DNA from 4 places in the Cytobacillus solani genome. Region 3 is predicted to be linked to each of the others. Evidence: riboswitches for the same ligand, from Rfam matches in the RefSeq annotation. Region 3 holds a riboswitch; each other region holds the start of a gene.

Region 1 (3,151 bases), 930 kb from region 3:
CGGATAAATATCTTGAACAGCATTTACTACTTTTTTCTCCATTATACTACCCCCTTTTCAGAATAGTATAACATATCAAACGCTTTTTTCTTTTTTAAAATTTGGATAGCCAATGAGTATGGCTGCTACACCACAAACTCCTATTAGAATCGGATAATAAGAGAAAGGCAGAATGCTTACTGGTGAAATACTAGCAACACCTGCAGCAACTAGGATTTGTGCTCCATACGGAATTAACCCCTGTACACAGCATGAGAAAATATCTAAGAGACTAGCCGATTTTCGCGGATCAATTTCATATTGATCGGCAATATTTTTGGCAAGCGGTCCCGCAATCAAAATTGAAATCGTATTATTGGCAGTTGATAAATCAGTTAGTCCGACAAGTCCAGCAATGCCAAACTCTGCTCCCTTTTTGGATTTGATATTTCGGGTTACTATATGAAGCAAAAAGTCGATCCCGCCATTATGCTTAATTACCTCTACCATACCAGCTATCAAAATAGCTAGAAAGGAAATCTCATACATTCCAGCCATTCCTTCTCCAACCTTTTGAACCAATGGCATCATTTGATAGCTTCCATCCGCCAATCCAACAACTCCTGCTAATCCAATTCCTAATGCCAAGACAAGAAAAACATTCATCCCAATTAAGGCAAAAATAATGACTAAAACATATGGAAGAATTTTTACTAAGTGATAGGAATGTTGCGTAATTTCGGCATTTTCTCCCATTGTCACAATGCCTAGGATGACACATGTCACAATGGCTGCCGGTAAGACAATCCAGAAGTTCACTTTAAATTTATCCTTCATTTGTGTATTTTGTGAACGAACAGCAGTAATTGTTGTATCAGATATAAAGGAAAGATTATCACCAAACATAGATCCGCCAATAACGGCCGCCATGGAAAGCGCCAATGAAATATCTGTTTGCTCACTTATTCCAACTCCAATTGGAGCAAGTGCAACAATCGTCCCCATCGATGTTCCCATCGAAAGAGAAATAAAGCAGGCAATAATAAATATTCCGACCATTAATAGGTTTTGCGGGATGACTGAAAGCGCAAAGTTTACTGTCGAATCAACTGCCCCCATCCCCTTAGCCACTTCTGAAAACGCTCCTGCTAGGAGGAAAATGATAACCATAAGCATCACATTTAAGTTTCCTGCCCCTTTGCAGAAAATATCTACTTTATTACTGAACGTTTCCTTTCGATTCATTACTAATGCAACTGCACCAGAGATTGCAATGGCAACAATGACAGGAAACTTATAAAAATCTCCCGTCACAATTCCTGTTCCAATAAATAATATTAAAAAGACCACGAAAGGCAGCAGCGCCCACGGGTTCCCTTTTTTACCCAGTTCCATAAAGTGCACCTCCGTAAAATTTTCCTTCGAACATAACAAAAGACCTCTTCTCACCACAGCAAGAAGAGGCCTTATAAACGAATTTATAAAACACTCCTCTTATCTCTCAAGCACATTTGCTTGCTGGATTTGGCACAGCAACTCTAGTTTCCTACAGTTCCGCTGCCGAGATATCATCGGGCCAGTCCCTCCATCTCTCTGGATAAGAAGATATAAACGATCTATTTGAATAAGTAACAGATTACATGATTTCTTGTATTCATGCAACGGTAAATTTTTGGATATTTCTTTTGCTGTAAATTGATTCTACTGCCACTTATTTCATTTCCCACACAATTGGAAGGAAATAAATTATAATGAAGTAGAAACTTTTCATAGAAAACGAATGTATATAATATATAGCCCATTTTCAATATTCGACAAGGAGGATCCATATGGCACATATAAAAGATACGAGCGCAGCCAAGGAGGAAATCCTTGCTGGAAGCAGAGAAGCAGCAGCATCCATAGCGATGGGAACGAGAAAAAGATCTTCTATCCCATTTCCCTCATTTGGCAAGTCTTTTAAGTTACGAGTTTTATTGATTGCTATTATCGTTTTTTTAATAGGCAGCTTAGGTGCGTTTACCTATTTAAAATTGTTTACTGGCAGCACCTACCAAAGCGAAACAATTAATATTGTTGAAGGCGTTCAAGAATTGGCAACCTTAGCTACCGCACAGGCTGTTGTCACAACAGTGATCAAAGAAGAAGATAATAAACTATTTAATAAAGAAATCAGTGTGAATTTCCCCGGTACAAAAAGGACGGTACTTCTCATTGTTCCTGCAACAGTACTTGCTGGTGTTGATCTGCAATCAGTTACGGATGAAAACTTTGTAATTGATGAGGAAAACAAAGAAATTAAACTAACTCTTCCGCATGCGGCATTGATCCAAGATCCATCTATTAACATGGACAAAGTACAAACGTACTCTGAGGAAGGCCTGTTTAGAAGTGAAGTGAAATGGGACGAGGGGTATGACCTTGCTGCAAAAGCACAGACTGAGATTATAAAAGAAGCTGAAAATATCGGATTATTAACGAAAGCAGAGGATAGTGCAGTAAAGGTATTAAGTCATTTCTTTCAACAGCTTGGCTATGAAGCACGCGTTGAATTTAAATAACAATAGAAAATGGGTGGTGCGCACAGCACAACCCATTTTTTATACTTCTACTAGACTTATTTTGTCTTTCACACTTTTGATGCAATGGCGCGGCCAGCTTCCCGCCCAGAGAAAAGACACCCACCGACAAATGTCCCCTCTAATGCGCGATAGCCATGAATTCCTCCTCCGCCAAAGCCAGAAACCTCTCCTGCCGCATACAGCCCTGGAATGGCTTCTCCTGCATCATTCAATACTTGACCCGATAAATCTGTTTGTAGCCCCCCTAAAGTTTTTCGGCTAACGATATTTAACCGAACAGCAATTAAAGGGCCATTTTTAGGATCAAGGATTTTATGTGGAGCTGCTACACGAATTAATTTATCCCCTATATATTGGCGGGCACCTCGAAGAGCAGTAATTTGCAGGTCCTTCGTAAATTTATTATCGATTTCTCGATCTCTTGCCTTAATTTGCCGCTCAATCTCTGCAAAATCCAGCAAATTTTCGTCTGTTAGTTTATTCATCCCTTCAATGAGATCAGACAAATGATTGGCAATAACGAAGTCCTCTCCTTTATCCATAAATGCTTGGACAGGACCAGGAGCACCAGGCAAAACTCTAGATAATAC
Region 2 (3,151 bases), 1.9 Mb from region 3:
CATAAAATCCTTTTCCCGTTTTTCTACCTAAATGCCCCGCTCGAACTAATTTTCTAAGTAGCGGCGCTGCTCGATATTTTGAATCCTGTGTTTCTTCATATAATGAATCCTGAACAAATAATAAAGTATCTAACCCAATTAAATCGGCTAGGGCAAGCGGCCCGATTGGATGGTTCGCACCTAGCCTCATCCCTTTATCAATATCATCAGCACTAGCTACACCTTCCTGTAACACAAAAATTGCCTCATTAATCATAGGGACCAAAATACGATTAACTGCGAACAATGGTGATTCCTTGACAGCAACAGCCTCCTTCCCAAGGGATTCCACCAGCTCTTTTGACCTTTGATAGGTTTCTTCAGTTGTATCATATCCTTTTATGAGTTCTACCAATTTCATTACTGGTACTGGATTAAAAAAGTGGAATCCCATTACTCTACCAGGATCTTTCATTACACTTGCAATTTCTGTAATACTCAATCCAGATGTATTACTTACAATAATTGCTTTCTCATTAACTATTTGATCAATTCTCCTGAAGATTTCCTTTTTTAGCTCCATGTCTTCACTTACTGCTTCAATGATGAAATCAGCTTCTGCAATGCTTTCCCACTCAGTAGAAGTACTTAATAATTGTTCGTATCCATCTATTGTTTCTTTATTGGCTCTTCCTTTTTCAATAGCTCTGTTCCAATTTTTACCTATTTGTTTTAAGCCTCGATCAAAATATGCCTTTTCCTGTTCTATTGCAATTACTTCGTACCCAGCCTCAACACATACTTGAGAAATACCCGATCCCATTGTTCCAAAGCCAATTACACCTATTGTTTTCATATGATTCTCCTCCTTAATTTCCTGTAAATGATGGCTCTCTTTTTTTCAAAAATGCAACTACGCCTTCTTCCTTATCATCTGTTAAACATATATCTCCAAATAATTTCGCTTCTAGTTGTTGACCTTCATTTAAAGACACTTCCGCTCCCATATTGATTGCTTCCTTCGCCTTTTGTACAGCGATAGGTCCTCTTGAAGCGATAATATTTGCTAGCTCAATCGCTTTAGATAATACATTGTCCTCTGTTACCTCCTCAATGAGGCCGTAATTATAAGCTGTTTCAGCAGAAATGAACTCACCAGAAAAAATTAACCTCTTCGCCATTCCTTGTCCAATCAGCCGTGGCAGTCTTTGTGTACCTCCATACCCAGGAATAATTCCAAGCTTTACTTCTGGGAGACCAAATTGTGAGTGATTAGAAGCAATACGAATATCACAAGCAAGCGCAAGCTCTAGACCTCCACCTAATGTGAATCCATCAATGGCAGCAATCACAGGTTGTGTAAGATTAGCTATTCGATTAAATACTGCCTGCCCCCTCAAACAAAGTGCTTCCCCTGCTTCTGATGTTAATCCAGGAAATTCTTTAATATCCGCACCAGCTACAAATGCTTTTGTGCCAGCACCTTCGATAATAACAACTCTCACACAATCTCCAATTTGCAGAACAACTTCTTCTAAATCATTAAAAACATCACGATCTAAGGAATTCACAGGGGGGGAATCGATAGTAATAATCCCAATATTATCTTTCTTTTCATACCTGACTTTTCCCATATTCATCACTCCTAATTTTTCTTGACCTTCAAATTTAAACTTGCAATTATCGTGCCAAAAACTAAACGTTTATTTATCTAAAATAAAGTGAAATTAAATCATCTATCCCCATTATCAATATTTAAATGTTTGCAATAACTGTTTCCAAATGACACAACTTTGTTTCTATTTGACACACTTGTTATTCAGAAGAAACAATAAAAAAACCCCCTTCATTGCAAAGAAGAGGGAAAAACTACTAGTAACACCTCTTCTTATCTCTCAAGCGATGCTTGCTGGATTTGGCACGGTACAATAAGTCCGTTGCCGAGGTGTCATTGGGCCAGTCCCTCAACCTCTCTTGATAAGAAAATATTTAAAATATTCAATTTATTAAACTTGTCCCTTACTTTATAATGAGTAAAAGAGAATGTCAACTACTTTCAATTTATTTAAACTATTCACCGTAAACAAATATAAATCAGGGAGTGAACATTATGGAAGTTTATGCATTAAGTGGGTCAAGTGGGACAGGGAAAAGTACCAGTGCCTTATCTTTTGCGTACAAAAAAAGAATCCCAGCAATCATTGATGATGGCCTCTTAATATTGAATGGGCAAAAGATTGCTGGTTCATCTGCGAAATTCGAAAAGAATTATATTTCAGCAGTAAAAAGAGCTACTTTTTTTGATGATCAGCATAAGAAAGAGGTTCAACAAGCCATTCATAGTCATTTTATCGGCAAAATCCTAATCATTGGAACTTCAGATAAGATGGCAAATTTAATAGCCAAACGCTTGGAGTTAAGTGAAATTAAACATTATTATTATGTTGAAAACATACGTTCATCTAGTGAAATAAAAATAGCACAATATGTAAGAAAGACAGAGGGAAAGCATGTGATACCTATACCATATAAGCAAGTTGATCAAAATTTCTTTAAGAAATTAATTTATAAAGGAATGGAGGTTTTTTCAACTAAGGAAGAAAGAATTGGAGAAACAACAATCGTTTATCCTGATTTTCATCATGGAACTATTAAAATCCATAAAAAGGTTTTTAAGCAACTTGTTGAATATATTTGTGTTAACTTTAAAGAATTTGTGAATTACGAATCCGTTTCAATCCATTTACAAGGACTCCCAACACTAAATTTAAACGTATCCATTAGTTTTCCTATTCATAATAATATTCTTGAGAAATTAACAGCTCTGCAAATGGAAATTTATCAACATTTTCTTGACCATATGAATATTGAACTATACGCAATCAATATTTCAGTTATCAAAATAGAGAAAGGAAGCCCTCTAAGAAGATGAGCTTCCTTAAAAAAACAGGTGTAGCATTCGACATAAAACTGAGCAGGGGAAGATTGTAAAATCCTTTAATTTGAAATTGAGCGTCGAGAAAAACGTGGGATTCGTTTTTCAACAAACGCAGCTACTCCTTCCGGAAAATCATAATTATCTACAAAAGGCGTCGTCCCCTTCCATAATTCTGGTACACTATTCACACATTGACTTACAGATTGCTTGACAGCTAGTAATGAAGAAGGTGCT
Region 3 (3,151 bases):
TCGTGCATCGATACTGCGGGACCAGTGGAAATGTTAGAAGGGAAAGCGCCAGTAAAAGTAAAACCTGGTGAGAAGATTAATCTTGTAATGGATTATGAGCCAAAGCCAAATAGTATACATCTCTTACAAATAAATGAGGAAAAGGAAGAAGTGGAGATATTAGTTAAGGATCATGAGTTTACGGCACCTGCACAAAAGGGAATCTATTATTTTTCCTACGGAGTATGGTGGATGGATGAAAAGCAAGAAAATGTATCCAACGGGGACGCTTTCTATGCTTTTGCTTTAGAGGTGGAATAGGCAAGGGAGGGGGGATGTATTTGAGAAAGCTCATCTTATTTCTATTGTGTTTCATTTTTACAAGTCAGTTATCTGTTCAAGCACTTAGCTGGGCGTATCCTTTCGTTGTATGGAAAGGAAATGTATATGAAGTAACCGATGAAGAGGTATCTGATATCGGAGACGTCATAGGTAAAGTAAAAAGAGGCACGGATGAAATGACTGGAGAATATTTTGGTGACGCATCAAATATGTATCCAAAAGGCACGAAGTATTATGAAATCAAAGGCATTTCCCCGAAAATAGCGATTGCAGTTGAGGTAGAAGAAAGTAAATGGTATAAAGCTGATTATGTTCATGAAGCACCTAAGCATTGGCTGGAGAATGTCATTATCGTATTGACCTTTGTTATGTTAATTGTTGCAGTATTTACGATTATGATACGAATGAATAATAGGAAAACCTGAAGGGCCATGCTGTCCTTAGCATTGCCCTTTTACTATTCTCTCTTAAGGCAAGATGGCGAAAGACCTGACAGGAAATCCAGAGGCTTTTTCCGGTTTTGGGACAATATTGAAGATGACTGCTCCTTTAGCAGGTATTTTGTCTAAGTTTGTTAATAATTCAATTTGATACGTATCCTGTTCAAGAATGTAATATTCAGCTAAGAGTTTTCCGTTTTTTTGATAGTCTATGCTTGAATCAGTGTCAAACGTTTCATGGCCAATGGCTTTAATTTTTCTTTCCTCTATTAAAAACCTCAATGCATCGACTGACCAGCCAGGGGCATGGTTTTGACCATCATCGTCTTTGTTTTCAAATGCTTCTCTATCCGGCCAGCGTTTGCTCCAATCCGTACGCAGGGCAACAAATGACCCTTCTTCAATCTTCCCATACACCTCTTCAAAACCATAAATATCATCGACAGTTAAAGTAAAGTCGTTATTTAAAGCGGCTTCCTTTGATCGATCGATGACAACTAGCGGCAAAACTAATTCTTTTAATCCTACTTCATCTAGATACCTCGTATTCCGGACGAAATGGATCGGTGCATCAATATGTGTGCCGTACTGTCCAGCAAATTTAAAGCTTTGTGCGAAAAATCCATCATCATGATTAAATAAAGTCTGGAATTCTGCTGAATCAAATGCTGAGAAATGCGGTGAACCAGGACCGAATGTATGGGTTAAATCAACCCATTCTTTTTCCTTTAATAGTTGAATGGCTTGGAGTAATTCGTTTGATACTTTCGTTAACTCATTTGACATACAGATCACCTCATTAGAATTAGATGATGGGGCTTTTATTAAAAATAAAAAACCCCTTCTTTAAACAAGAAGAGGTTTGGCATTCACGCTTTCGGCTCTTCTTATCTTCAAGCATGACGCTTCTGGAATTAGCACAGTACATTATCGTCTGTTGCTGAGGTATCAATGGGCCAGTCCCTCCACCTCTCTGGATAAGAAAAATTGCATATTTAATTTATTTATACCTACCCTACATCTAATAATTGGAATTGTCAAGACGAAAAAAGAATTTTCGAAATAGAAAAAAATGTGGGATAAAAGTAGGGATTTGTCGATTTTCCTCACTTAAGGGTTATAATAAATATAATCTATTTTTGTGAGGAAATGTATGAAAAAACAGAATATCCATACTTGGCTGCTTCATGAAGAGAAGCGGGCACTTAAAATGTATTTAATCACCTTTTATATAACCTTAGTTTTATATGATTTTTTTTACTACTACTTGTATCCAAAGTATATTCTGCATTCAGAAACAGGGATAAATAGCCCGTTAGGCTATTGGAATTATGTGATCATCTTTGGATTAATTCCAGTTGCTTATTATTAGTTAGAAAGGAAAAACAGCACGCAATAAAATATATTTACATTCTTGTTTATATGATACTTACGGCACTAAGTGACATCATTCTATTTTCGAGTGAATCTGGCGAATATGCAAGCGGGAATGCGGCAGAATTAATCCTAATATTATTTTCGCCCCTTTTTATTAATAAATGTTTCTATTGGGTTGTTACGATTGTTTCTATTTCCAGATATTTTATTGTAGGTTTACTTATTCATTCAATGGTAGTGGTTATCCCGATTGCTTTAATCATTATTTTTTCTGTGATTACCTACATTTTATTAAATCGATTCAATTCTTATATTTATGCATTAACCTCTGCAAATGAGGAATTAAGGCATAAGGAAAAGCTGGCATTTATCGGTCAAATGGCAACTTCGATTGGACATGAAATCCGAAATCCTCTTGCTTCATTAAAAGGGTTTACACAGCTGCAAAAAGAAAAATATGTTCAGGATCAGAAGTATTTTTCAATTATGGAGCAAGAAATTGAGCGGATAGATTTAATCGTAAATGATCTCTTGCTGCTTGGAAAGCCAAAAAACACTCAATTCCAAAAGAGTTGTTTGAAAGAGATTATTTTCTATGTGATATCGATAACGAAACAACAGGCTAATGAAAAAAATATTTCGTTATCAGTAGAAATGGATGAGTCGATTCCATTGATTGAATGTGTAGAAAATCAGATTAAGCAGGTGTGTATTAACCTTATAAAAAATGGCCTAGATTCAATGGATAACGGTGGAATGTTCAAGATTCTTTTAAAGCATGAATTAAAGAATGAAATCTCGATTAGCTTTATCGATCAAGGCTGTGGCATAAATCAATCTGAGCTGAATAAGCTGTTTACTCCATTTTATACAACAAAAGGTGATGGAACTGGTCTTGGGCTTATCGTTACGAAAAAAATAATCGAAGACCATCAAGGAGAAATAAAGATTGAAAGTGAACTGAATAGGGGAACACAGGTAGAAGTGATATTGCCTGTTGTTCAATGATCGGG
Region 4 (3,151 bases), 1.8 Mb from region 3:
TGCAAATAAGTTATGCCAAGCGTACTCGTTAATGACTTGGATTGGCAGTCTATGTTTTTTATCAGCGCCTGCAAATCCTTTAAAAACAAACACTTCGTCTTTTTCTTGTAAGTAGCTTAACACTTTATTATATAAATTAGAGAATACTTCTTCAGAAATTGGCTGGTTCACACTTCCCCAATCAACTGTATCTAATGTTGAAGCTTCTTTCACAATATACTTATCTTTAGGCGAACGGCCTGTATATTTGCCAGTTGTTGCAGCAACAGCTCCAGTTGATGTCAGTGATCCTTCATTACGGTTCAATACCTTTTCAACAAGCTGAGGGACAGACAATTGAATTTGAATATTATTACCTTTTAGTAAATCAATCAATTTATTTGGAATGCTAACAGAATTCATCTGATGAATACCTTCCTTTATCCAGGATTATTTTTGAAAGTGATTACATCTCCTAATTAGTATAACACATTTAGATGATTAATCTATACTATTAAGAAATTTTTCTTTAAATTAATAAAAATGTCACAATTGGTTTTAAGCCAATGTAAGAAGGACACTTGAAAAAACAGGAAGAACTCCTTCCATATATGTTAAAATCGTAATAACAAAACATAAATGGGATGATCTTATGAAATCGACTGCATTATACGATGGAACATGCTCGTTATGCAAGGAATCTAAGCGAATTTTTTGTAAGCTTGACTGGTTTCGTCAAATCGAATGGGTTTCATTACAGGAATATGAAAAAAATGAACATCCACTTTCGTTTGATAAAGCTAGTTTGCGAAAAGAACTTCATATTATTACATCCAATGGTCATGTGTTAAAAGGCTTTTACGCAATAAGATATTTGTTTCTTCGTCTCCCTATGTTCTACCTTTTAGGAGCTTTTTTATATATCCCATTTTCCTATTTAATTGGAAATCCAGTGTATCAATGGATTGCAAAAAATCGCCACAAATTTTTAAAAGGAAAATGTGAAGATGGAAGTTGTTCATTATAGTATAGGTTATTAATGAAAAAACAAGAATTTTATACAGATAGTTATTGACATGAATTCATTTTATACGTTATGATTTTACCTTGAACGGATACTCTCTTATCCCGAGCTGGCGGAGGGACAGGCCCAATGAAGCCCAGCAACCTGTTAAAGATTTTTTTTAGCAAAGGTGCTAACCTGACGCAAGGACTTAGGGCCTTGAACGATAAGAGTGAAAGGCGCGAATCGATTTGTTTTCAACCTTTTCACATATGAAAAGGTTTTTTTGTACTTTATGAACTTTTAATTATGGATTAAAGTATAATAAAAACGAAGGCTTTCGCCATAACAACTTGGCGATAAGCAAAGTTTTTATAATGCAAATTTGATGGACGGCTTTTGGTTTTTTGAGTTTTTTAATATGACTGTGTTTAAGTGTTAAAGGGGCATATTAATAAAAACTCCCTGTTTATTTCATACTACTTAGGGAATGAGTTCCGTATCAACCTAAGGTTGCTTTCTGCTAAGTAATCTTGCCTATTATATAAATAAGGAGGAATCCAGATGTCAACAAAGCGTCGTTTGTTTACTTCTGAATCAGTTACTGAAGGCCATCCGGATAAAATTTGTGATCAAATTTCTGATGCGATTTTGGATGCCATTTTAGCAAAGGATGCGAATGCACGTGTTGCTGCAGAAACTTCTGTAACAACAGGTCTCGTTCTGGTAGCTGGTGAAATTACTACTTCTACGTATGTAGATATTCCGAAGATTGTACGTGAAACGGTGAAAGAGATTGGCTATACACGTGCAAAATACGGTTTCGATGCGGAAACTTGTGCGGTATTAACATCGATTGATGAGCAATCTGCGGATATTGCGATGGGTGTTGACCAAGCACTTGAAGCACGTGAAGGTTCAATGAGTGATGAAGAAATCGAAGCAATCGGTGCAGGAGATCAAGGCTTGATGTTTGGTTATGCTTGTAACGAAACAAAAGAGCTTATGCCGCTGCCAATTTCATTAGCACATAAATTATCCCGTCGTTTAACAGAAGTGCGTAAAGAAGATATTCTTCCGTACCTCCGTCCAGATGGTAAAACGCAAGTAACAGTAGAATATGATGAAAATAACAAACCTGTTCGTATTGATACGATTGTTATTTCAACTCAGCACCACCCTGAGATTAGCCTTGAGCAAATTCAACGTAATCTGAAGGAGCATGTGATTAACCCCGTTGTTCCGAAAGAGCTAATTGATGAAAATACAAAGTATTTTATTAACCCAACAGGCCGTTTCGTTATTGGCGGACCTCAAGGGGATGCTGGTTTAACTGGTCGTAAAATTATTGTTGATACTTACGGCGGATATGCTCGCCATGGCGGTGGTGCATTCTCTGGTAAGGATCCTACAAAGGTTGACCGTTCAGCTGCTTATGCTGCGCGTTATGTGGCGAAAAATATTGTAGCCGCAGAATTAGCAGATAAAGTAGAAGTTCAGCTAGCTTATGCAATTGGCGTTGCGCAGCCAGTTTCCATTTCTGTCGATACATTTGGTACTGGAAAAGTTAGCGAGGATGTATTGGTTGATCTTGTTCGCAAACATTTTGACCTTCGTCCAGCTGGTATTATCAATATGCTTAACCTACGTCGCCCTATTTATAAGCAAACAGCTGCATATGGCCACTTTGGCCGTACAGATGTGGACCTTCCTTGGGAACGTACGGATAAAGCAGAAGCTTTACGAGCAGAAGCAACAAAATAATATAGAAAACAGGAACTGCATTTTGCGGTTCCTGTTTTTTTGTGTGTTTTGAAACCTGAAATATCAAATAAAGGTTGAAAAGGATGCAGAATATAGAATGGAACCTGGAATATCCAAATATAGGAAAATCCAGTCGAAAAAAAGAGAATAGGAACCCCCTTGATGACGATATACATAATTATAATTAAAATAGGAAATATTAAATCATTATATGCCATTTATTTTTGAAGAGCTTTGTAATAATGCCCCTTTTCGGCATATTCTCTGCTTATGCGTTCCATTTCCTTTATATCTTCTTGTGTTAATTCACGAATCACTTTTGCAGGTCTGCCAAACGCAAGTGTGTTCGGTGGGATTTTCTTTCCTTGAGGAACAAGGCTCCCTGCCCCGATAAATGCCCCTTCG

The links. A riboswitch is a leader RNA that binds a small molecule or an ion and turns the genes downstream of it on or off. The one in region 3 is predicted to bind S-adenosylmethionine.
Region 1: linked by a shared signal. The riboswitch ahead of FI644_RS10615 (Na+/H+ antiporter NhaC family protein) and the one ahead of FI644_RS05820 (cyclase family protein) in region 3 are both predicted to bind S-adenosylmethionine.
Region 2: linked by a shared signal. The riboswitch ahead of FI644_RS15215 (enoyl-CoA hydratase/isomerase family protein) and the one ahead of FI644_RS05820 (cyclase family protein) in region 3 are both predicted to bind S-adenosylmethionine.
Region 4: linked by a shared signal. The riboswitch ahead of metK (methionine adenosyltransferase) and the one ahead of FI644_RS05820 (cyclase family protein) in region 3 are both predicted to bind S-adenosylmethionine.

Annotation. Positions count from the first base shown of each region.
Region 1 is NZ_CP041305.1:2,072,556-2,075,706, reverse strand. Features, by position in the region: gene FI644_RS10620 (PaaI family thioesterase) at 1-42, opposite strand, end outside; gene FI644_RS10615 (Na+/H+ antiporter NhaC family protein) at 76-1,374, opposite strand; SAM riboswitch class I at 1,471-1,583, opposite strand; gene FI644_RS10610 (DUF4230 domain-containing protein) at 1,809-2,540, shown strand; gene FI644_RS10605 (FAD-binding dehydrogenase) at 2,609-3,151, opposite strand, start outside.
Region 2 is NZ_CP041305.1:3,022,700-3,025,850, reverse strand. Features, by position in the region: gene FI644_RS15220 (3-hydroxyacyl-CoA dehydrogenase NAD-binding domain-containing protein) at 1-835, opposite strand, end outside; gene FI644_RS15215 (enoyl-CoA hydratase/isomerase family protein) at 849-1,613, opposite strand; SAM riboswitch class I at 1,865-1,963, opposite strand; gene FI644_RS15210 (hypothetical protein) at 2,090-2,911, shown strand; gene FI644_RS15205 (enoyl-CoA hydratase/isomerase family protein) at 2,977-3,151, opposite strand, start outside.
Region 3 is NZ_CP041305.1:1,145,409-1,148,559, reverse strand. Features, by position in the region: gene FI644_RS05830 (hypothetical protein) at 1-300, shown strand, start outside; gene FI644_RS05825 (hypothetical protein) at 321-746, shown strand; gene FI644_RS05820 (cyclase family protein) at 789-1,547, opposite strand; SAM riboswitch class I at 1,646-1,745, opposite strand; partial or broken gene FI644_RS27315 (HD-GYP domain-containing protein) at 1,915-2,372, shown strand; gene FI644_RS05810 (ATP-binding protein) at 2,370-3,146, shown strand.
Region 4 is NZ_CP041305.1:2,970,733-2,973,883, forward strand. Features, by position in the region: gene pckA (phosphoenolpyruvate carboxykinase (ATP)) at 1-402, opposite strand, end outside; gene FI644_RS14940 (thiol-disulfide oxidoreductase DCC family protein) at 632-1,006, shown strand; SAM riboswitch class I at 1,100-1,215, shown strand; gene metK (methionine adenosyltransferase) at 1,547-2,746, shown strand; gene FI644_RS14950 (gamma carbonic anhydrase) at 2,965-3,151, opposite strand, start outside.